DNA from 4 places in the Colwellia sp. KS18-150 genome. Region 2 is predicted to be linked to each of the others. Evidence: predicted binding sites of a transcription regulator. Region 2 holds the regulator's gene; each other region holds the start of a gene.

The links. Region 2 encodes sigma-54, which starts transcription at its own class of promoters, with help from an activator protein. Its sites were predicted from a motif close to GTTGGCACGNNNNTNGNNT; they were not measured.
Region 1: AC27IF_RS11030 (DUF2884 family protein) is a predicted target of sigma-54. The motif match lies at 1,430-1,448, and genes of this name have one in related genera.
Region 3: AC27IF_RS01115 (PEP-CTERM sorting domain-containing protein) is a predicted target of sigma-54. The motif match lies at 3,964-3,982, and genes of this name have one in related genera.
Region 4: fliE (flagellar hook-basal body complex protein FliE) is a predicted target of sigma-54. The motif match lies at 3,580-3,598, and genes of this name have one in related genera.

What each region holds. Positions count from the first base shown of each region.
Region 1 covers NZ_BAAJMC010000007.1:67,061-73,238, forward strand. Annotated here, with positions in the region: gene dbpA (ATP-dependent RNA helicase DbpA) at 1-1,057, shown strand, start outside; gene AC27IF_RS11030 (DUF2884 family protein) at 1,510-2,358, shown strand; gene AC27IF_RS11035 (tRNA-uridine aminocarboxypropyltransferase) at 2,475-3,278, shown strand; gene AC27IF_RS11040 (CoA-acylating methylmalonate-semialdehyde dehydrogenase) at 3,360-4,862, opposite strand; gene AC27IF_RS11045 (LysR family transcriptional regulator) at 4,996-5,889, shown strand; gene AC27IF_RS11050 (DUF3014 domain-containing protein) at 5,933-6,178, shown strand, end outside.
Region 2 covers NZ_BAAJMC010000001.1:548,588-554,765, reverse strand. Annotated here, with positions in the region: gene lptA (lipopolysaccharide transport periplasmic protein LptA) at 1-221, shown strand, start outside; gene lptB (LPS export ABC transporter ATP-binding protein) at 235-966, shown strand; gene AC27IF_RS02585 (RNA polymerase factor sigma-54) at 1,046-2,569, shown strand; gene hpf (ribosome hibernation promoting factor) at 2,595-2,882, shown strand; gene AC27IF_RS02575 (PTS sugar transporter subunit IIA) at 2,900-3,352, shown strand; gene rapZ (RNase adapter RapZ) at 3,528-4,385, shown strand; gene AC27IF_RS02565 (HPr family phosphocarrier protein) at 4,391-4,669, shown strand; gene mgtE (magnesium transporter) at 4,846-6,178, shown strand, end outside.
Region 3 covers NZ_BAAJMC010000001.1:235,580-241,757, reverse strand. Annotated here, with positions in the region: gene AC27IF_RS01130 (imelysin family protein) at 1-406, shown strand, start outside; gene AC27IF_RS01125 (TonB-dependent receptor family protein) at 472-2,736, shown strand; gene AC27IF_RS01120 (DUF1513 domain-containing protein) at 2,759-3,859, shown strand; gene AC27IF_RS01115 (PEP-CTERM sorting domain-containing protein) at 4,024-4,530, shown strand; gene AC27IF_RS01110 (alpha/beta hydrolase family protein) at 4,666-5,532, shown strand; gene AC27IF_RS01105 (DUF3604 domain-containing protein) at 5,650-6,178, shown strand, end outside.
Region 4 covers NZ_BAAJMC010000007.1:24,901-31,078, forward strand. Annotated here, with positions in the region: gene AC27IF_RS10815 (sigma-54 dependent transcriptional regulator) at 1-816, shown strand, start outside; gene AC27IF_RS10820 (sensor histidine kinase) at 928-2,130, shown strand; gene AC27IF_RS10825 (sigma-54-dependent transcriptional regulator) at 2,127-3,467, shown strand; gene fliE (flagellar hook-basal body complex protein FliE) at 3,662-4,015, shown strand; gene fliF (flagellar basal-body MS-ring/collar protein FliF) at 4,195-5,925, shown strand; gene fliG (flagellar motor switch protein FliG) at 5,918-6,178, shown strand, end outside.

The DNA.
Region 1 (6,178 bases), on a different contig from region 2:
TGGCCCTCAAATTGGTTCATTAGAGCATGGTGCTCATATTATTGTTGGTACCCCTGGGCGAATCGAAGAACATGTTATTAAAGGGACATTAAAACTTGATGATTTGAATTTACTTGTGCTTGATGAAGCTGATCGTATGTTAGAGATGGGCTTTGAAGCAGCACTTGATAATATTATTGAGCGTACGCCGGTTGAACGTCAAACATTATTATTTAGTGCTACCTTCCCAAAACAAATTAAAGTGATCAGCGAAAGCATTATGACAGATCCTGTTTTGGTTAAAGTGAGTGCTAATGAAGATAAAAGCAGTATTAATCAACACTTTTACCATGTCGATGATAATGATGAAAGGTTCGAGGCCACGCGATTACTTTTGATGGCAAACCCAGTAGAGTCGACTGTCATTTTTTGTAATACCAAAAAAGAAGTTCAGGCTGTTTGTCAGGGATTACATAACGATGGCTTTAGTGTACTGGCATTACATGGTGATTTAGAGCAACGTGATAGAGATCAAACCTTACTTCGCTTTGCCAATAAAAGTGTGTCTATTTTAGTTGCGACAGATGTTGCAGCGCGAGGCTTAGATATTGACTCGCTTGATGTAGTGATAAATTATCATATTGCTCATGATAGTGAAGTACATATTCATCGAATTGGTCGTACTGGCCGTGCAGGTAGCTCAGGTAAAGCGTTATCTATCTTTAGTGATAAAGAAAGTTACAAAGTAGGTTTACTTGAAGATGAGCTTGAACAAACGATTAAAGCCGAGTTATTGCCTAATAGCGAACTACTTTCTCAACCAAGATTACAAGCAAAAATGGCCACAATTCAAATAGATGGCGGTAAAAAACAAAAAGTTCGTCCTGGAGATATATTAGGCGCTCTTACTGCTAAAGGTCTTGGTGATATTAACGGTGCTGATGTAGGTAAAATTAATGTGTTAGATATTAAGGCTTACGTAGCGGTTAATAAAAAAGTACTAAAACTGGCATTAAAAAAATTGAGCCATGGAAAAATGAAAGGAAGAAGTTTTAAAGTACGCCATTTAGCTGTTTAAGCAATAATCTTTAGATTGTTAAAACAATATCAACAGCTAATTAAACAACTGTGCTTTGTGAGGATAAAGCACAGTTGCTAGCAGATATAGCGTTAACTGAGTTATCGATTCAACTTAACCTATCTCAGAAAAACAAAACAACTCTAGCACCCTCCAGCAAGTCTAAGCTTTATCAAAGCCCACAGTTAGCGTTTGAATTTAAACGATGTCAATCTCGTTTAGCTAAAATGCAATATAGCTAACTAGTATACTCAAAATTACCGTTAGATATTAAAATAACAATAATTTAGTTAATTTAACCAAAAAGTGACTTTTATATTTATTTTAAAAACAAGTGGTTGTTGTATGTAGCTGAAAAATATAGAAAATAAAGTTGGCACTGCTCTTGTAATATTATTCATAACAACATAAGAAACCACTGATTTCAATAAAAATCACTAAAGGGAAGAACAATGACAACTCAACAAAATACTCAAGCATTTAAAAAAACATTTCTAGCGACTTCATTAATTGCCTTATTAGCATCAACCAATGCCTCTGCTCATGATAATAGCTGTAATGTTGAGTTAGAAGCGGGTGTAACCATAAACGAAGCAAGCATTGAGTTTTTTAATGAAAAAAATAAAAACACACTGTATAAAATTAATCATGATGAAGTCCTTATTGTTGACGGCAAATCAATCGATTTAAACAAGCAGCAACAAGCTTTAGTGAGTCAATATTCAAAAAGTATTAAAGCTATGGTACCAGAAGTAAGAAGTGTTGCTATTGAAGGCGTTGACCTAGCACTTGAAGGGGTTAATCTTGCTTTTAATGAGCTCTTAGGTGAAGGTAATAGTGTCGGAGAAGATCTAACCTATGAATTATCAAATATCCGTAATGAAGTAACAGAGCGTTTTACCTTAGAGCACGGTTTTACTATTGGTGAAGATGGTTTAGAAAATGATGAGTTACTGGGTAAAGAGTTTGAACAGCGTATAGAGTCAGCGGTTGAAAAAGCAGTAATGAGTTCAATTGGCAGCATCATGGTCGCTGTAGGACAAGAAATGATGTTCTCTGGCGGAGACAGTGATACTTTTGAAACACGTATGGAAAACTTTGGAGAAAACATTGAACATGAAATGGAATCAAGAGCTAAACAGATAGAAGAAAAAGCACAGAAGCTTTGTTTAGCTGCGGTTGAAATAGATCAACTTGAGGAAGAGTTGAAGTCTAACATCGACTCACTTAGTGATATTGATGTAATTTCAGCAAGCTATGACGGTCATGGTAAAAAACATGATGACAGAAGTGCAATGTAATCACTGTCTATTTAGATAAAAATTTCGGTAAAAATGCTATCACATATAAATATAAGGAAAGGCTCGACAATGTTATCATTGTTGGGCCTTTTTAGTTCATTAGCAAATTTCATTACATGCACGCTGTTCATCAACTCCACCTTTTTCGTAAAAGTTTAAGTACCACAACCTATAAAGCACGAGGGCAACGAGTAATTCGCTGTCCTTTATGCCAATTGGCAAAACAATTTTGTATCTGTGATATGGCTCCAACTAAAGGGCAGGTAAACACTAATGCTGGATTTTTGTTATTGATGTACGATACTGAAGTCCTTAAGCCTAGCAACACAGGGAAATTAATTGCCGACTTAATTCCTGATACTTTTGCCTTTTTATGGTCGCGGACGACAAGAAATGATGAATTACAAGCAGTACTTGATGATGAAAAGTGGCAACCCTTTGTAGTATTCCCACAGGAGTATGTACAAGATGGACGTCAAGTAGAAAGCCAAGCGGTTAATTGTCAAACGGGCAAGAGACCATTATTTATCATGTTGGACGGTAGTTGGCGAGAAGCGAAAAAAATGTTTCGTAAAAGCCCATACCTAGATAAGTTTCCTGTAGTGTCATTTGATCCTAAGGTACTTATTGAAACTAATCTAGATACCGAACAAGCAGGAGCTTCTTTTGAACAGACGCCAGTTGGTGATAATTCTCGCTATACAGTAAGAAAAACTGAATTAGCGCATCAATTTTCCACTGCGGAAGTGGCAGCAAGAGTTTTAGCTATGTCAGGTGAGCATAATAATGCACATTTGCTAGATTTATGGTTTGATGTCTTTAATTTTCAATATCAGAAAAGTGTCTGTCAGCGTACTAAAGGCAACCCTGATGCCATTGAGAATTACCAAAGCTTTATAAAAAGCATTAGTGTTTTATAAAGAAGCAAGCCGCTAAGTATATAAGAAAAGCCTGCTTGTAACTAAAAACTATAATGTTAACGTTACAAGCAGTCAGTAGTACTACTTCATGCTAATTGTAGTGTGAATATTTGTTCCATCTTGATGATCAGGTTCAAACCAACGTGCCGTAACCGACTTAGTATAGGTCCAAAAACTTACCACTTGTTTACCATTAGGACCTAAATCGCCAAGTTTAGAGCCACGTGAGCCAGTAAAACTAAAATATGCGACTGGTACTGGAATAGGGACATTTATACCCACCTGACCGACATCGATTTCATTTTCAAATTTACGTGCGTTCCAACCTGAAGAAGTGAAAATAGAAGTGCCGTTGCCATTTGGATTAGCATTGATAATCTCAATCGCTTCTTCTAAGGTTTCAGCTTCAAGTACGCATAATGCAGGACCAAATATTTCTTGAGTGTAAATATCCATGTCAGTAGTCACATTAGTAAATAATGTTGGACCGACAAAATTACCGTTTGGATAACCTTCAACTTGACAGTCTCTACCATCAACTAACATCGTCGCTCCTTGCTCAACCCCTGAGTCTAATAAGCTTAATATGCGCGCTTTTGCTTGTGGGGATACCACAGGGCCTAAATCTGCATCAAGCTGTGTGCCTGGTCCAACTTTCATTTGTTTTGCCCGTTCAACTATTTCAGGTAACCATGAGCGAGATTCTCCTACTAAAATAGTAACCGGATTTGCCATACAACGTTGACCAGCGGCGCCAAATGCAGAGCCTAATAAGTCGTTAATAGCTCTATCTTTATTTGCATCAGGCATGATGACCATATGATTTTTAGCGCCCATCATAGCTTGAGCACGTTTACCATGCTTACTCGCGTGGTTATATACATGGGTACCTACACCTGTTGAGCCAATAAAAGATACTGCTTTTACAGCCTCACTCTCGATTAACTGGTTAACAACATCAGGTCCACCATGGACAACATTTAATACTCCTGGTGGAATACCGGCTTTAAGAGCTAACTCAACCAATAATATTGTGGATGAAGGATCTTGCTCTGAAGGTTTTAATACAAAGGTGTTACCACAAGCGATAGCAGGTGGAAACATGAAAGAAGGTAGCATTAATGGAAAGTTAAAAGCGGTAATTCCAACACCAACACCCAAAGGTTTATTTAAGGTATATGTATCTACCCCGGTTGCCGCATTATTGGCCATATCACCTAATTGCAAGCGCGTAATAGAACAAGCGTTTTCAATAGCTTCTAGCGAGCGACCTACTTCACCAGTGGCATCAGGTAATGTTTTACCGTGTTCTAGAGTGACTAATTCAGCAAGCTCTTGTGTATGCTCTCGAACAAGCTGTTGAAACGTTAACATGATGCGCATGCGATTAGTGAGAGATACCTTTGACCAAGTTTTAAAAGCTTCAGCGGCATTGTTCACTGCAGCTGCTACTTCTTCTTTTGTTGCCATGGGTACACGAGCAACAACCTCTTGAGTGGCAGGGTTTAATACATCTAACCAGGTATCTGTGTTTGAACGAACTTTTTCACCATTGATGATCAGCGGAATTTCTTTAATAGTCATAGCGAGCCTTTAGAACAATAAATTTTGAATACTTGTTACTAAAATAGGAGGTTATTGCCTAGAGAACAATACGCAAAAATGCAATATTTATTGCGTTTTTGCAAGTTGGGTTTGGTGTTGTTACAATATTCGGATGAACTGGGATGATATAAAAGTATTTTTAGAAGTGGCGCGTAGCATACGTTTGTCAATTGCAGCAAAACGTTTGTCTATAGATGCCTCTACGTTATCAAGACGACTTCATAAGCTTGAAGAGAGCTTAGCAACAAAGTTATTTGAACGTACCACTGAAGGACATATGTTAACCTCAGATGGTCAAAAACTACTGCAATACGCTAGACGAATGGAGTTAGATGCTGCTCAAGCTTTTAATGATATTCATGAACAACAAAGTATTAATAGTGGCAAAGTGAGAATAGGAGTTACTGAAGCCTTTGGTAGCTTTTTTATTGCTCCTCATCTCTCTCAACTTAAACAATTGTACCCTAATATCCATATTGAGTTAGTTCACTTTTCTCGCGATGTAAAAATAAGTCGCAATGAAGCCGATATAGCAATAGCTGTTGAAAAACCTAAAAATACCTCAACCATCATTAGCAAACTTTGTGATTACCAACTGCGACTTTATGGTCATCAGCAATATTTACAGTCACTTAATGACAACGTTAGCTATGATAAATTAGCCCAGTACCAATGGGTGAGTTATGTCGATAACCTTCTATTTACTGAGCAACTTTCTTATCTCAAAGAGCTTAATAAAGATATTTCACCAAGTTTTCAAAGTACAAGTATAACTAGCCAGTACACTGCGATAAAAAGTGGCTTAGGTATTGGTATTTTACCTTGCTTTTTAGCTGAGCAAGATGCTAGCTTAGAGGGGTTATGTGTTAATGAAGTAAAATTAGTACGTAGTTTTTATTTAGTCGCTCATCCTGAGTCTAAACGACTTTCACAAGTGAATACTGTATGGCAATATTTAAAACAGTTAACGCAACAAAATGCACAGTTATTAATGCCATCAGGCTAAAACAACTAGGCTTAGCTTTTTGAACAACAATGTATAGGTGATCATGAATAATTCAAACTCAACACAGCAATCAGAACAAACAGTGCAGTCTTCAGCGCCTTGGTCTTTGATTGTTATCATAGTGATAATCATTATTGGTGTCGGTGTCGCTTGGCAGTTTACTGGTACTAAAGAAGCACCAGAAGAGATGAAAAAACCGGTAGCCATTGTTGAGCCTGTTGTTGAAGAAGTGGAAGAAGTTATTGAACCTGAAATTGAAGAGCCAGTTGTTGTTGTGGTTGTTGAAGAA
Region 2 (6,178 bases):
ATCAATACCTCATTACGGTTTCAGGCAATGCGCAAGTAAAACAAGCGGGTAGTAAAGTGACTGGTGAAATCATCACTTACAATACCTTAAATGAAAAGCTTGAAGCTGAAAGTAGCAGTGAGAACTCAGTCACCACTATTCTACAGCCTGCACAAATTAAAGCGCAAAAAGAGAAGTCTGAAGCAGAGAAGAAAACCAATAAAGACAATAATAATGACTAACAAAATGAGTAATATGGAAACAGCAACACTAACCGCAGATGGCCTTTCGAAGTCATATAAAAGCCGGCAAGTGGTTAAGAATGTTAGCCTGAGTGTCAATACTGGCCAAATAGTAGGTTTATTAGGACCAAATGGTGCCGGTAAAACCACCTCTTTTTATATGATTGTTGGTTTAGTACCTAACGATAACGGTCAAATAATATTAAATAATGAAGATGTTACGTTAGCGCCTATGCATGAACGAGCGAGACGTGGGATCGGTTATTTACCTCAAGAAGCGTCTATTTTTAGAAAACTGACGGTTACTGAAAACATCATGGCTATTTTACAAACTCGTAAACACCTTGATGAAGGTCAAAAACAAGAAAAGCTTGAACACTTGCTCGAAGAATTTAATATTTGCCATATCAAAGATAATTTAGGCATGAGTTTATCAGGCGGCGAAAGAAGAAGAGTCGAAATAGCGCGTGCGCTAGCTGCTGAACCACAATTTATTTTATTAGACGAACCTTTTGCTGGCGTTGATCCTATTTCAGTAGGGGATATAAAAAAGATCATTATTCATCTTAAAGAACGTGGCATAGGTATCTTAATTACTGATCATAATGTCAGAGAAACCTTGGATGTTTGTGAGCATGCTTATATAGTTAGCCATGGTGAAATTATTGCTCAAGGTGATGCGGATCAAATTCTAGCGAATCAAAAAGTAAGAGATGTATACCTTGGTGAGCAATTCACGCTATAGTAACTAATGTACTTAGCAAATTAAGCTATAATCCAAAGTAAATAATATAAACAAAAAAACAGGATAAGATCAAAACTAAATGCGTCCATCACTGCAGCTCCGAATAGGACAACAACTTACCATGACGCCGCAACTGCAACAAGCGATCAAGCTTTTGCAGCTCTCGACGTTAGAACTTCAGCAAGAAATTCAAGAAGTCCTTGAAAGTAATCCGCTGTTAGAAGTTAATGAAAATACTCCTAGCGACACTAACGAAAATAGTGACAGTAATAATGAAAAGCTAGAAGAAGCGTTTTCATCAACAACGGATAACACTGAACAGGCGACTGTTGAAGGCAGCGAAGATGCCAGTGCAACTATTGACGAGATAACTACCACGGAAGCTTTAGCGCAAAATGATATTCCAGAAGAATTAAATATCGATACCACTTGGGAAGAAAGTTATAGTGCGGGAACATCCAATACCGGCGCAGTGAGTAGCCCTTCTGAAGATTATACATATCAAGGTGAAACGACTGATTCCATTCAAGATCACTTATTATGGCAAATGGAATTAACCCCTTTTACAGATACTGATAGAGCCGTAGCTATTGCGATTATTGAAGCGGTTGATGATGCTGGTTACTTAACCGTTTCTTGTGATGATATCTTAGAGAGTGTAGGTATTGAAGGGCTAGAGCTAGATGAAGTAGAAGCTGTATTAAAACGTATTAATGTTTTTGACCCTATAGGTGTAGCTGCCCAATCTATCGCAGATTGTCTTACCATTCAATTAAATCAATTTGATGACGATACCCCTTACCTAAAAGAAAGTAAGCACATCATTAGTGAGCATATTAACTTACTGGGTAATCGAGACTACCGCCAATTAATGCGTAAAACCAAACTTAAAGAAGATCAACTTCGAGAAGTGATGCGTTTAATTCAAACGTTAAACCCTCGTCCTGGTGATGCCGTCGTTCAAGGTGATGATCAATACGTTATTCCTGATGTTTCTGTAGAGAAAAAAAATGGTCGTTGGATAGTCGAGTTAAATCCTGATACTGCACCAAAATTGTCGATTAATCAGCAATATGCCGCCATGACCAAAACGACAAAATCATCAAGTGATGATGGGCAGTTCATTCGCTCAAATTTACAAGAAGCTAAATGGTTTATAAAAAGTTTAGAGTCACGTAATGACACTTTATTAAAAGTCTCGAATTGTATTGTACAGCGTCAACAAGGCTTTTTAGAACATGGTGCAGAAGCAATGCGCCCCATGGTACTAAACGATATAGCCGAAGCGGTAGATATGCATGAATCAACTATTTCTAGAGTAACCACTCAGAAGTACATGCACACCCCAAGAGGTATTTTTGAATTAAAATATTTCTTTTCAAGTCATGTGAGTACTGAGAATGGTGGTGAATGTTCATCAACTGCCATACGTTCACTCATTAAAAAGCTCATTTTGGCGGAAACACCTGCTAAACCGCTAAGTGATAGTAAGATGGCTGATTTATTAGCCGAGCAGGGAATTAATGTAGCCAGACGTACTATAGCCAAATATCGAGAATCATTGTCTATTCCACCGTCTAACCAACGTAAAAGTTTATTGTAAATTTAACTTATTAAGGATCACGCTTATGCAAATTAACCTTACTGGCCACCATGTAGAAGTTACAGCCTCTTTACGCGAATATGTTAATACTAAGTTTGCTAAATTAGAGCGACATTTTGATCACATAAACAACGTTTACGTTGTTCTTACCGTAGAAAAGTTAAACCAAAAAGCAGAAGCAACAGTGCATTTAAATGGCAGCGAAGTTCATGCTTCAGCCGTTAACACTGATATGTATGCTTCAATCGATACTTTAGTTGATAAATTAGATCGTCAAGTACTCAAATATAAAGGCAAAATTGCCAATCATTAAACTTCGTTCAACCTATTATGACTTTACAAGATATCTTAACACTGGACTGCACAGCTTGTGCAGTTCCAGCTAGCAGTAAAAAACGCATTCTAGAAACATTGTGTCAGCTTGCCGCCCATGAATTAGGTGAGAGTGACAGTACTATTTTATTAGACAGCTTACTTAATCGAGAAAAGATGGGCAGTACTGGTATTGGTAATGGTATTGCTATTCCTCATGGTAAATTAAAGAATTCAGATAAAGCCGTTGCGGTATTATTGACGACAGAAAAAGCCATAGAATTCGATGCTATAGATAACAAACCTGTCGATATCTTTATTTGTCTTTTTGTACCTCAAGACAGTACCCAAGCGCATTTAGAAACTTTGCAGAGTATTGCTAAATTATTTAGTGAGCGAAAAACTGCGAAACAAGTGAGAAAGTGTATCAATAAGCAAACATTATTTAACTTAATTCAGCAGGCACATTAATTTACCAGCACATAATTATCATTTGGTAAATATTATTGAAACAGCACTTAAGTGATTGTAATAATAAAAAATTATCATTAGAACCTAATTTAATATACACATAAGATTGCAGATCAAAGGTAACGAGTTGCTTGTACTTCTCAATACTAATATCTAGTAACTCGAGACATCACCTATGAAACTTATAATTGTTAGTGGCCGCTCAGGCTCAGGTAAATCTGTAGCTTTAAGAGTATTGGAAGATTTAGGCTATTATTGCGTTGACAACATCCCTATTAATTTATTGCCAGCATTAACTCATACCGTGATAAACGATTATGAAACCGTTGCTGTGAGTCTAGATGTACGTAACTTACCTAATGATCCTAAAGATATCCCTGATATTATTAACTATTTACCTAATGCGGTAGAAGTCACCACTTTATTTTTAGATGCCGATGATAAAGATCTCACAAGACGCTTTAGTGAAACTCGTCGATTACATCCATTAATAAAAGAAAATATTCCGTTAGATCAGGCGATTGCCTTAGAAAAGAAACTATTATCTCCTATTTCTACTCGTGCTGATTTATACATAAACACTAGTCAACTGAGTCCACATCAATTAGCCGATTTAGTGAGAGAAAGAATTCTAGGCAAGAAAACCGGTGCCATGGTGCTAGTATTTGAATCTTTCGGGTTTAAGCATGGCATCCCAGCTGATGCCGATTATGTTTTTGATGCCCGTTTTTTACCTAACCCTTTTTGGGAAAAAGAGTTAAAAGCCCATACAGGCTTAGAGCAGCCAGTAAAAGACTTTCTTGCTAGCCAACCTATAGTGACAAAATTTATTTGGCAAATTAACAGTTTCATGATGACTTGGTTACCACATTTAGAGCGCAATAATCGTAGCTATGTCACCATAGCAATAGGCTGTACAGGTGGAAAACACAGATCAGTTTATATTGCAGAGCTACTGGCCAGTAACTTTAGAAAAGAACAAAAAGATGTACAAACTCACCATAGAGATATAGAAAAAAGTAAGAGTAGCTAACACTTATGAGTAACATTATATCTAAAGAATTAACCATCATAAACAAGCTAGGATTGCACGCACGTGCCGCCACTAAGCTAGCTCAGTTATGCCAAAACTTCACTGCTCAAATATCCCTTGAATTAGAAGGTAAAAGTGCTGATGCTAATAGCATTATGGCCATTATGCTACTTGCTGGTGGCCAAGGAAAAATCGTTAAGGTAACTGCCCAAGGTCAAGATGCTGAGCAAGCGTTAACTGCGATTAGCCAGTTGATTTGTGACAAGTTTGATGAATCAGAGTAAAGTGCAGTTTTTTGAATTAAATTACACACGACAATATCTTTATAAATATATAAAAAAGCTGATAAAACCACTAAGTTGCGATAAACTTATCTTGTCATAGCAATTGGGTTAACATTTAATTGCTAGTGAACATCTGCAAAACTTTTCTCGAATAATAACCAATAGATTAAACCGTTATGTCAGAGCTAACAGAGCAAGAAGATATACAACAAAGACTCCACCAAGTTAATGAAGCTCTTGGTGATGGTATGTTTGTTTATGTTCGAAAACTTCTACAAGAGTTACCAGCATACGATTTAGCATTAATTCTCGAATCTTCCCCTGCCAAAAACCGTCTTGTTTTATGGCAACTCATCGACGCTGAATTTCACGGTGAAGTATTAGAAGAGCTTAGTGAAGAGGTACGTAAAGGCATTCTTAAGGGCATGCGACCTGAGAAGCTAGCCGCTGCTGCTGAAGGCATGGATGTCGATGATATCGCCGAAGTACTACGTACTCTACCTGACAGCGACTATCAAGAAGTTCTCAACTCGATGGACTCTCAGGATAGAAGTCGCATAGAAACAGCGTTATCTTATGAAGAGGATACTGCTGGCGGTATCATGAATACCGATACCATCACCATACGTCCAGAAGTGACTGTGGATGTAGTATTGCGTTATTTGCGCTTAAAAGCTGAGCTACCTGAAGCAACCGATTCTTTTTATGTGGTTGATCGCAATAATCATTTTATTGGTGCCGTCTCCTTAGCTGCCATTATTACCGCTAAACCTGAAGTGATCATTTCTAGTTTGATTGATGCCGAGGTTGAAGCAGTCCAAGCGGATATGAGTGAACAAGACGTTGCACAATTGTTTGAGCGCCATGATTGGTTTTCTGCTCCTGTTGTCGATCAAAAAGGCCACTTACTGGGTCGTATAACTATCGATGATGTTATTGATATAATCCGTGAAGACGCAGAGCACTCAATGATGAGTATGGCGGGTTTAGATGATGAAGCTGATACCTTTGCGCCAGTAGTAAAAAGTACCAAACAACGTTCATTATGGCTTGGCGTCAATCTAATAACAGCATTAATGGCAGTTGCTGTTTCGAGTATGTTTGAAGGTATATTAAGTCAGTTAGCAATCTTAGCCATATTAAATACCTTAGTACCTAGCATGGGCGGTGTTGCTGGCGGTCAAACGTTAACCCTAGTTATTCGTGGTATGGCACTAGGGCATGTTGGGGATAGCAACGCAAAAGCATTATTATATAAAGAGCTTGCAGTAGGTTTTTTAAATGGATTAATTTGGGCTTTACTTATCGCTTCTGTCGTCGCACTTTGGCAGCAAGATATCGTATTAGGTGGGGTAATAGCCATTGCCATGCTAATGAACATGACAGCAGCCGGTTTAGCAGGCGTTGCCGTACCTATAATCCTTAAACGCATGGATATTGACCCTGCCTTGGCTGGCACGGTCATCTTAACAACGATTACCGATGTTGTTGGTATCTTCGCTTTTTTAG
Region 3 (6,178 bases), 310 kb from region 2:
AGATGAAAAGCTTTTACAGCCGCTTGCCATCAATGCGCCAGGTATTCTTAATATTGCAGAATTTACTCTCACCAATGAAGTTATCTCAAGTGTTAAATTGAATAATTTGGCGTTTAGTCAGTTATACACTGCCGGTGATGGTCATGGTTTTGATGACATTCTAACCGACCATTTTGACCAACAAACGATTAGTGATGATATAACCGCAAAAATTGCAGCTATCGAGACGTCATTAAATGCCTTAGACACGAATATGACTTTTGAACAATTACTTAATGATGACGCTAGCCGAACACAGCTTACTGAAGTAATACAGAAAATTCGTGAATTAAGAGATGTGATTACCGCTGATTTTGTACAAGCCACAGATATCAACATCGGCTTTAACTCCAACGACGGCGACTAATAAGCACGTTAATGTTAGCGAACGACAACGATCACAATTAAAGATTTTATTGGACACTGAATAGAATGAAAGTAAGTAAAATAGCAATAGCATTAATGTTAACTGGCTCTAGTGCAGTATTTGCTCAAGAGCAAAATGTTGAACATGATGAAAAGGCTAAAGAAACCACTAACAAACAAGTGGAAGTCATCAGTATTTTTGGCCAACGAAATGCACTAGAAACCGCCATTGGCTCTGCCTTTGTATTAGATGAAGCGCAGCTAGAGTTAAATGAATTCGACGATATTCACCGTGTTTTACAATCAGTACCTGGGGTTTATATTCGCGAAGAAGATGGTTACGGTTTACGGCCTAATATTGGTTTACGCGGCGCTACATCTGAGCGTAGTAGTAAAATAGCGTTGATGGAAGACGGCGTATTAATTGCCCCTGCAGCCTATGCCGCTCCGGCCGCTTATTACTTTCCGCTTATTTCAAGAATGACTCAGGTAGAAGTATTTAAAGGGCCGGCTGCAATAAAATACGGGCCTAATACGGTTGGCGGTGCAATAAACATGGTTTCTCGCTCTGTTGCTACGTTAGATGAAGGTCGTCAGGCCGAAATTGACTTGGCCTACGGTGAAACTAATTACCAAAAGGCACATGGCTTTTATAGTGAAAGTTACGACATTGATGATTTTGGTGAGCTCGGTTTTTTACTTGAAGGGATTACCGTATCTTCCGATGGCTTTAAAGATTTAGATACTAATGATGATGCCAATCAAAACTCTAATACAGATACTGGTTTTGATAAAAGCGAAGTGATCTTTAAAGCTAACTTCACACCAGCTAATAGTGACTATTATCAATTCTGGCAATTTAAAATGGGCTATGGTGAAGAAGTGTCTCATGAAACCTATTTAGGTTTAACCGATGACGACTTTGCCCAGTCCCCCACTCGCCGCTATGTTGCCAGTGAAAATGATAAAATGGATTGGGAACATTACCAGTTTCAATTATCTCACTACATTGAACTCAGTGGCGATACCAGTATTTACACACAAGCCTATCGTCGTGACTTTGACCGAGACTGGGACAGATTTAACAGCTTTAATACTAACCGTAGTATGGCCACCATTTTAACCTCACCAGATACGGGTATTAATGCCTTGTACATGCAAGTACTCAAAGGTGAGCGCGATACATTAACCAGCCAAGAACGGTTATTATTTACCTTAAATGACAGAAAGTTTTATTCTCAAGGTATTGAATCAAAGCTATTTTGGGATACTCGTTGGTTAGATGCAGATCTCGCTATGGATTTTGGTGTCAGACTCCATCAAGACCAAGTAGCTAGAAACCACCGCCAAGATGAATATGCCATGCAAGACGGTCATTTAACCCTACTAGGTAACAGAGAAACAATTACTTTAAACGAAGATACCGCTACCGCACTGGCAACTTATGCTAATGCTAACTTAGATTTTGGTCAACTTAACCTAACTGCTGGCTTAAGAGTTGAATATATCGAAGGCGAAGCCATCAATTTTGACCTAGAAACTGGTGTAGAAGAAAGTACTTCAACAAATGACACCACGGTAGTTATGCCAGGGTTTGGCGCTTTTTATAAAATTTCTGACAACCTAGGTGCTCTATTTGGGGTCAACAAAGGCTATGTACCAAACAGCCCTGGTCAAGATGACAGTATTGACCCAGAGGAAAGTTGGAATTATGAGTTTGGTCTGCGCTATGGGAATAACATCACTAAAGCCGAGCTAATTGGTTTTTATAATGATTACAGTAATCTTAAAGGCAACTGTACTTTTTCTAATGGTTGTGAAGAAGATCTTGGCCAAGAATTTAACGGTGGTGAAGTTGATATTTATGGCGTAGAAGCCAGTGTTAATACAAGCTTTACTGTCAGTGATAGTATCGAACTTCCGATAAATATTGCTTATACCTTTACTCAATCTGAGTTTCAAAACAGTTTTCAATCTGATTTTTCTCAATGGGGCACAGTAAGCGAAGGAGATGAACTCCCCTACTTACCTGAAAATCAGTTGAGTGTTGAAGTTGCTTTAGCTCATGAGAATTGGCAAGTGTCATTATTATTTAAATATGTTGATGAGATGTTGGAGGCGGCAGGTACCTCCACTGAACTTGAAGGTTATTACACTGACAATATTCAACAAGTGGACTTTGCTGCTTGGTATCAACTTAATGATGCTATCAAGCTTTACGGTAAAGTTGACAATGTAACCGATGAAACCGTCATAGTGTCACGCCGACCTTTTGGGGCAAGATCTGGTAAGCCTCGCCAAGCGATTGTTGGCATTAAGTATACATTTTAACTAAACGAATAAGTCTGAATTTATGATCACACGTCGTCAATTACTACTCGGTGCTGCTGCAGCGGGATCTGCTGCAGCATTAGGATTTATGCCTTTTGCTCAAGGTAACAAACACTGGTTAGTGAGTGCTTGTAGTAATAATCATAACGAGCACTTTGTTGCTGCATTTGATTTAAACGGAAATGTTGTCAATCAAGTTAAATTGCCCGCACGTGGTCATGATGCGATTGCGATACCTGATAAACCAGGGCACGCGTTAATTTTTGCTCGCCGCCCCGGTACTTTTATTCTCGAAGTTGATTTTAATACCGGCACCATAACTAATGAAATCACGTCACAGAGTCATTCACATTTTTATGGTCATGGTGTGGTCTCTACAAAGCATAACTTACTGTTAACCAGTGAAAATGATTTCGCTAAAGGTCAAGGCTTAATCGTGTTACGAGATGCGCAAAACTATCAAGTTGTTGAGCAGTTTTCTTCCGGCGGCATTGGCCCACATCAACTAAGTTTAATGCCAGATGGAAAATCCATTGTTATCGCTAATGGTGGAATTCAAACACACCCAGAGATACCACGTAAAAAGCTTAATATAGAAACCATGGAACCCAACCTTGCCTATTTAAATATAACTTCAGGTAAAGTAACCGATTCATTCACGTTAGATAATCATAAGCTCAGTATTCGACATTTAGCAGTAAGTAAACAAGGTAAAGTTATCGCTGGTTTGCAGTATCAGGGATCAAAAAATGATTTAGTACCTTTGGCAGTCTCGCATCATGGTGAAGGGGCATTGCAATATTTAACCGCCAACAACAATACTTGGCGTCGAATGAACCAATATACCGCCAGTGTTTGCATCGATGATAGTATAGATATGATTGCGATTAGCTGCCCAAGAGCTGACTTAATTACCTATTGGTCTTTAAGTAAAGGAGAATACTTAAGCCATGAGAAATTTGCTGATGGCGCCGGTTTAACTCACCTAGACAAGATATACGCCACGAGTGGTAAGGGACGTTTAATTTCAACAAAAGCTGACTCTAACCCGTCAGCCGAAAAACTTGCCTTAACTTTTTCGACACTAAAATGGGATAATCATTTAACGCATATAAGTGCCTGAAGGTTTCGTAACGCCATTGTAGTCTCTCTGTCAGTATTATTTACAACTTTTACCTTTTTTAATTACAAAACAAATAAAAACACTAAAAATCAATCAGTTAAATTATTGGCACACTCCATGCTTATAGATATATATATACAAATTCATCAACCGTGAGCTCATACATGAAAAATTTACTATTTATTCTTTGCACATTATTACTTACTCAACTTACATCTTTAAAAGCTAATGCTGCTCTAATAGAAGCAGAGGTTCCTGATGAGTTATTTATTACTATTGGTGAGTACGATTGGGCATGGGCAGCTGCTGTTACAGATGATGCATCAACTGGCCTAGACAATTATAAACTAGATATTCTTTTTCAGTCTCAATATGGATGGGCTCTAGCGGAAACTGCTGACTTTCTTCGTGATTTACCTACCGCTGCTGACTTTGGTACCTCTTCAAGCTTCAAATGTGCTGCATCATATTTTTCAAATATGAATCAATGTGATTATAGTGATGGAACAGGCCGTTATATAGTTAATTATGCGCCAAACCCTTCAATTCACAATAACTCAGATGTATGGGTAGTTAGAAGTAATGTAAGTAACGATATTCCTGAACCAACAACTCTTGCTATATTTGCTTTAGGTATTTTAGGTTTAACTGCACGTCGCGCTAGAAAATAATGAGTTAAAATAGATTCAAAAGAGCCCCCACTCTTTTAAAAAGCACCATGCCTTTGGCTGGTGCTTTTTTTTCATACTTGCAAGCTGGTTTGACCACTGCTATTTTATTAACTCCCCCAATGATGAGTTAATCCTATGACACTTTATTCCGCTAAAGATGTAACTATAACATGTAGTGATCAAGTTGAGCTGGCCGCCACTTGCTATTCCCCGAGTGAAGCCCCTAAGGCAGCCATATTAATTGGCCCTGCAACGGGTATAAAGAGACAATTCTATGCCAATTTTGCGTCCTACTTTGCAGAGCAAGGTTATGGTGTTATTACTTTTGATAATAGAGGCATTGGTGGCTCTTTAAATGGGAATATAAAAGACTGCGAAGCATCGCTGCAATGTTGGGGGGAGCAAGATATGCCAGCCGCCTTAGAAGCATTAAAGAGCTCATTTCCAGATTCAAGTTATCATTTAATTGGTCATAGCGCTGGCGGTCAACTTATTGGTTTAATGCATAACGCCAAAGAGTTAAGCTCAATCTATAATTTTGCCTGTTCTTCAGGACGATTAAAAAACATGAAAAAACGTCACTGGCTAAAAGCAAACTTTTTTATGAATTTTTTCATACCGATATCAAATGCTCTGTTTGGTTATGTAAAATCTGATTGGGTAGGCATGGGAGAGCCACTTCCTAAGGAAGTAGCGAAGCAGTGGCAAGAATGGTGTAACGGCCAAGGCTATGTGAAGACAGCATTTGGTAAAACCATTAATAGACACTTATACTATGAATTAGTAACGCCTTCAATGTGGGTTAATGCGGTTGATGACTTCATAGCCATCGATGAAAATGTCGATGACATGATATCAGTATTTACCAAATTTAGCGCTGAACGACTTACCTTAACAGCACAAGATCATAATCTAAATGAAATTGGTCATATGAAGTTTTTTAGTCGAACGTCGCAAGTACTTTGGTCTCATACTTTAGACTGGTTAGCTAAGTATCAATAAAAAATCTCTATAAATACGCCCTGCATCAAATTGGTGCTTTATGCAATTAATGTGTTCTTTTATTATCTGAGTTTTAATGCTACTTTAGAATAACTAATCTATATACAAGGAATTGTTATGCCATATAAAACAGTGCTAAAAGTAGCTAGCATTGCGTGCTTATTAGCAAGCAGCCAACAGGTTTTAGCTTCAAAGGTATCCGAGCAAGATAAAAAGTACTCACCTTACGCAAATAGTACTCAGCCAAATAATGTTTATTGGGGAGATTCTCACCTTCATACAGGCTTGTCACTTGATGCCGGTTTATTTGGTAACACAGTTAGTATTGATGATGCCTACAGACTAGCCCGCGGCGAACAAGTAAACTCCGCCAAAGGTATTCCCGTAAAACTTGCTCGTCCTTTAGACTGGTTAATCGTTACCGATCATTCCGATTTGATGGGTGTCGCAACGGATATTCAAGCAGGTACTGATAACATCTTAGCAGTCCCTAAAGGCAAAGAATGGCACGAAGGGTTTAAAAAAGGTGGTAAAGCCGCCGGTGAGGCCGCTTTTGACTTAATCAGTAATTTTTCTCAAATGACACTACCAAAGCAACTTGTTAAAGATTATAGCCCTGGCTCTGAGGTTTTTGGCCGTATTTGGA
Region 4 (6,178 bases), on a different contig from region 2:
GCGCGAAAAGGCCGCTTTGAGTTAGCCGAAGGTGGCACACTGTTTCTTGATGAAATTGGTGATATGCCACAACCTATGCAGGTGAAATTATTAAGAGTGTTGCAAGAGCGAACTTTTGAACGTGTTGGCGGCAGTAAAAGCATCAAAGCTGACGTTAGAATCGTTGCCGCGACTCATCAAAATTTAGAAGATATGATTAAGTCTGGTGATTTTCGTGAAGATTTATTTTATCGCTTAAACGTCTTTCCTATTGAGACTCCTGCACTGCGTGAACGTAAGGAAGATATTCCGTTATTACTGAAAGAGCTACTTAGCCGCTTCGAACATGAGCAAGGAAGAACCGTTCGTTTTACCGAAAAAGCCATCGAGTCATTAATGGAGCATCCTTGGGCGGGCAATGTTCGTGAATTATCTAATTTAATTGAACGTATGTTGATCATGTATGGTGAGCAAATTGTTGATGTTGCTGAATTACCTCATAAATATCAGCATATAGAAGTGGAAGAATATACGCCTGAATACCCTGAAGAGTTACAAGAGCAGGACGCTATTAATGAATTGTTTGCAGGGTTTGATTATGACGATGATGACACTGATGCGGATGAAGATTTAGCACCTGAATCTAATGCAGGATTATTACCCAATGATGGCTTAAACCTTAAAGAACATCTTGCCGAATTAGAGGTTTCTTTAATATCACAATCACTCATTAAACATGATTATGTTGTTGCTCGAGCTGCAGAAACCTTAGGTATGCGTAGAACGACTTTAGTAGAGAAAATGCGTAAATATGATCTGCAAAAGCCAATAACTTGACGCTCAGTTAGTCAGGTTTTTCACTTTAAGTTATTGAGTTAGCTACTAAAAAATAGTGGTACGTAAAATGCTTTAAACAAAGTAGATAGTTATTTATTTGGACTTTGTTTTATGGCACTAGCACAGCATTTCGATGCCACACAACCCTTTAACCCAGCTAACGTCGCTTATAGCAGCAATAGTTTGCTTGCTAAAGAGGCTTTCCCTGGTGAGTTAGCGGCTCTTCGTAATGAGCTTTCTCAGCTAAAACAAAGCTCGAATATACAGCCAACACCAATTTCATCAGGATCAGCTAAAGCGTTAAAACAAACGCAGATGGCGGATCAACTGATTGAAATGATGCCAACAGGTTTGGTGATGTTAGACGGTAACGGTATTGTTGTTAAAATCAATAAAGTTGCTAGAAGCTTACTTGAAGAGCCTATTCTAGGACAACCTTGGTTTAACGTAATTGCTCGGTCTTTTAAGCCCAGAGCCGATGATTGGCATGAAGTCTCCCTTAAAGATGGTCGTCGAGTTAAGTTAGAAATCGCCAGTTTAGGAGATCAGCCTGGTCAGTTAATTATGATCACTGATTTAACTGAAACCCGCTTATTACAAGATAAAGTAGGGCAAATGCAGCGATTGTCTTCGTTAGGTAAAATGGTTTCAACCCTAGCACATCAAATTCGTACCCCGTTATCTGCAGCTATGTTGTACAGCGCTAACTTGTCTAATAGAAAACTTGCTGATAGTGCCCGCGCTACATTTCAAGAAAAACTTACTGCCCGTTTGCATGATTTAGAACAACAGGTCAATGATATGTTGCTGTTTTCTAAAAGTGGCAACGAACAAGTTGTGTCACCATTATTTGTTAATGAGCTCATTAACGATTCTGTACAAGCAATGGACGCGTTAGTTACCAAAGCGAATGCCAAAGTTAATGTCCATGTCAATGATGAGTATTGTCAAATTTTAGCGAATAAAAATGCTCTGGCTGGCGCAATACAAAACCTAATTCATAATGCTTTACAAGCAGCTGAAGTTGGCACTGAGCAAGCGGTGATTAACATTCAAGTGTACGCCGAGCAAAACATGGTATTTATTAGCGTTCAAGATAATGGTCCCGGTATTGATTTAGCGATAGTTGATAAAATTTTTGAACCGTTTTATACCTCGAGTTCCAAAGGCACTGGTCTTGGCTTGTCTGTGGTTAAGTCGGTACTTGAGGCGCATCAGGGAGAAGTTAGTTACCTTAGCCAAGCAGGACAAGGAGCACACTTTTGCCTGAAGTTACCGCAGTTGGCCAGCGTTAAACGAGGAGAAATAGAATGAACCATCATAAGATCTTAGTCGTTGAGGATGATGCTGGCTTACGAGAAGCCTTAATTGATACCTTAAGTTTATCCAATTATCAGTGTGTTGAAGCCGACTCAGCTGAAGCGGCACTCTTGTTACTTAAAAATCATAAAGTAGATTTGGTGATCAGTGATGTACAAATGGGCGGCATGTCTGGTTTATCACTGTTAAAAAGTATAAAAAGTCAGTTACCGAATATGCCGGTATTGCTGATGACCGCTTACGGCACCATCGATGATGCCGTACAAGCTATGAAAGATGGCGCTTGTAATTATATTGCTAAACCATTTGCTCCAGAAGTGTTATTGAATATGGTGAGCCAATATATTCCACCGTCTTCTGTCAATAGTAACTCTCCAATTGTTGCCGATAAACGCAGTATCGAACTGCTTAATTTAGCAAGAAAAGTCGCAACTACTGAAGCCTCTGTGATGGTACTTGGACCTAGTGGCTCAGGTAAAGAAGTGTTATCGCAATATGTGCATAACAATTCACCACGAGCAAAACAGCCATTTGTGGCGATAAATTGTGCCGCTATTCCTGAGAATATGCTTGAGGCGACATTATTTGGCTATGAAAAAGGCGCATTTACAGGGGCGATTCAAGCTTGTCCTGGTAAATTTGAACAAGCCCAAGGTGGTACTATTTTACTCGATGAAATTACCGAGATGGATTTAGGCTTACAAGCAAAAATTCTGCGAGTATTACAAGAGCGTGAAGTAGAGCGTTTAGGTGGTAGAAAAACGATTAATTTAGATGTTCGTGTTATTGCCACAAGTAATAGGGATTTAAAAGACGCAGTAAGTAAAGGTGACTTTAGAGAAGATTTGTATTATCGCTTAAATGTATTTCCATTAACTTGGTTACCTTTGGCTGAGCGGGTTGATGATATCTTACCTTTAGCGCAACATTTGGTTGAGTGTTACTGTCAAAAAAGTGGCGAGCAAGTTGCTGAGTTTAGTCCCGCTGCACGTAGTAAGTTAAAAGCGTACAGTTGGCCTGGTAACGTTCGCGAACTAGATAATGTTATTCAGCGTGCGCTTATTTTACATAATAATCAAATCATTGATGCGCAAGATTTGTTGATTGAAAACTTTGAGACCGCAGATGTCAGTCAGGTTGATCAGCAAGCAATACCTGATGACAAGTTAGGCAGTGAATTAAAGCTACAAGAGCATCAAATTATTCTTGATACCTTGCAGGCCTGTCACGGTAGTAGAAAAGAGGTTGCTGAGCGTTTAGGAATAAGTCCAAGGACCTTACGTTATAAAATAGCCCGTATGCGAGACTCTGGCATTCAAATTCCCGCGTAATCAATAAAAGAATAATCCCTCAAGCCACAGGTACATTAATACTTGTGGCTTTTTTATGCAGTCGGCAAGCTCTCTTGTCTGGCATAGCGCTCATCCTAGTTGAAACTGTCCTTTTGGCACCATGCTTGCACTATTACCATTAATAGGTTGTTAAAAGCTTTAATAAGCAAAAAATTGACACAAGTGAGCCCATCATGGATATCAACACAAATTCTTTATTTGCTCAAATGCAAAGTATGTCATCTCAAGCTACAGGCAGTAAAATTCCTGCTGTGGGTGGTGACTTACAAGCCGTAAATGCGCCAAGAGAAGTTAATCAATCAACGAATAATTTTGGCGATTTACTCACCGATGCATTAAAAACGGTTAATGATTTACAACAAGATACCGGCGCTAAAAAAATGGCGTTTGAAATGGGGGATCGTAACGTGACTTTGGCAGAAGTGATGATCGCTTCAAGTAAATCAGGTATTGCGTTAGATGCAACCGTGCAAGTAAGAAATAAATTTGTTGAGGCCTATAAAGAAATTATGAGCATGCCAGTTTAATTTAAGCGGCCTAAACCAATAATAGCTTCGTTGCTTTCATTCTCAATAGGCAAGCTATTCATCATTCAAGCGCCTTGCTCTTGATGGTTTATTCACTCTTAAATGTGAGTTAATAAAATCTAAAGTAACAATTTAAAAATAAGTAGTAGTGGAGAAGTTAAGTGGCTGACACAAATACAATGGTAGCAACTGATGGTGGCACAGATATGATTGCCAGCGATTCAGGTGACAATGGTGCCATGCAAGAGCAAAAATCAGGCTTTTCTGCCACATTAGGTAATGTTGATATTTTACGTCAAATAACCTTAGTTGTGGCTTTATCCATTTGTTTGGCTATCGCGGTATTTGTCATTATTTTAGCCAATGAGCCAGATTACCGTTTTTTATCTAAATTACCCACCGAGCAACTTATCAAAACAATGGATTTTCTTGATGCCAATAAAGTGGATTATCGTCAAGAAAACAACACTATTTCAGTACCAACAGACGAATACCAGAACATTAAATTATTACTTGCCCGTGAAGGTTTAAACAGTGAGCCTTCTCAGGGTGAAGACGTATTGATGAAGGACATGGGCTTTGGTGTCAGCCAAAGAATGGAGCAAGAGCGATTAAAATACGGTCGTGAGCAAAGGTTAGGCAAAACTATTGAGCAATTGCAAAGTATTTCTCGTGCCAAGGTCTTACTAGCCATCCCAAAAGAAAATATTTTTGCTCGCCGTGAAAAGAATCCATCGGCAACTGTGGTATTAACGCTACGACGTGGTCGCTTATTATCTGCAGAAGAAGTGGATGCTGTGGTGGATATTGTTGCCTCAGCAGTACAAGGGTTAAGTCCGAATCGAGTTACGGTTACCGATCAAAATGGTCGCTTACTTAACTCTGGCTCACAAGACTCCATTTCATCACGTTCTCGTGGTGAATTTGAAATTGAACAAAAACGTGAACAAGAGTATCGAGATAAAATCGATAGTATTTTGATTCCTGTTGTTGGCTTAGGTAATTATACTGCTCAAGTTGATGTCACTATGGATTTCACACATACAGAAGAAACAGCGCGCAGGTATAACTCTGATTTACCAGCACTGCGCAGTGAAATGAAAGTAGAAGATAACACTATCGGTGGCGCATTAGGGGGAATCCCTGGCGCATTAACCAACCAGCCTCCGTTAGAGTCAAGTATTCCAGAAGATGCTACCACAGGCCAACATAAAGCTATGCCGAGTAGAAAACACAGTGAGTCCACTAAAAATTATGAACTCGATGAAGCTATAAGCCATACGAAGCAGCAGGCCGGTATTATTAGAAAAGTCAGTGTTTCTGTCGCTTTAGATTATGTTGATGGTGCAACTCCAGCCCCTGTAGAGGGGGATAGTGAAAATGTACAAACAGCGAGTGCGAGCAAAGCACCTAGATCTGAAGTAGAAATTGCAGCCATACGCCGTTTATTGCAAGGAAGTATCGGCTTTGATTTACAGCGTGGTGATATCCTAGAAGTTATTACTATTCCATTTAGTCGTTCTGATTTTGGCGCAGTTGCAGAAGTTCCTATCTGGGAGCAACCTTGGTTTATGAAGGTGCTAAAATTAGTGATGGGAGCTTTGGTGATTATTGTGCTTATTCTAGCCGTTGTTCGCCCAATGCTGAAACGCTTAATTTACCCAGACAGTACGCCTGAAGACTATGGTGATAAGTCACTGGATAGTCATATTGATTTAGGTGATGAAACTATGGATATGCTTACCTCTGAATTTGATGCTGGTAATGTTGGTTTCGCCCCAGATGGTAGTTTACAATTACCTGATCTGCACCGAGATGAAGATGTATTAAAAGCGGTTCGTGCCTTAGTAGCAAATGAGCCAGAATTGTCGTCGCAAGTAGTTAAAAGTTGGTTGAACGAAGATGAGTGATGAAACCCAAGAAGTTGCTGAATTAACTGCAGCACCATCAGGCTTTGATGTAGATAAGTTAGAAGGCGCTGAAAAAGCAGGTATTTTACTGTTAAGTTTATCTGAAGAAGATGCTGCGCAAATATTAAAACATCTTGAGCCAAAGCAAGTACAGCAAGTCGGTACGGTTATGGCGGCGATGGAAGATTTTACTCAAGAAAAAATAACGGCTGTTCACAAGCAGTTTATTCATGAAATACAAAACTTCTCTACT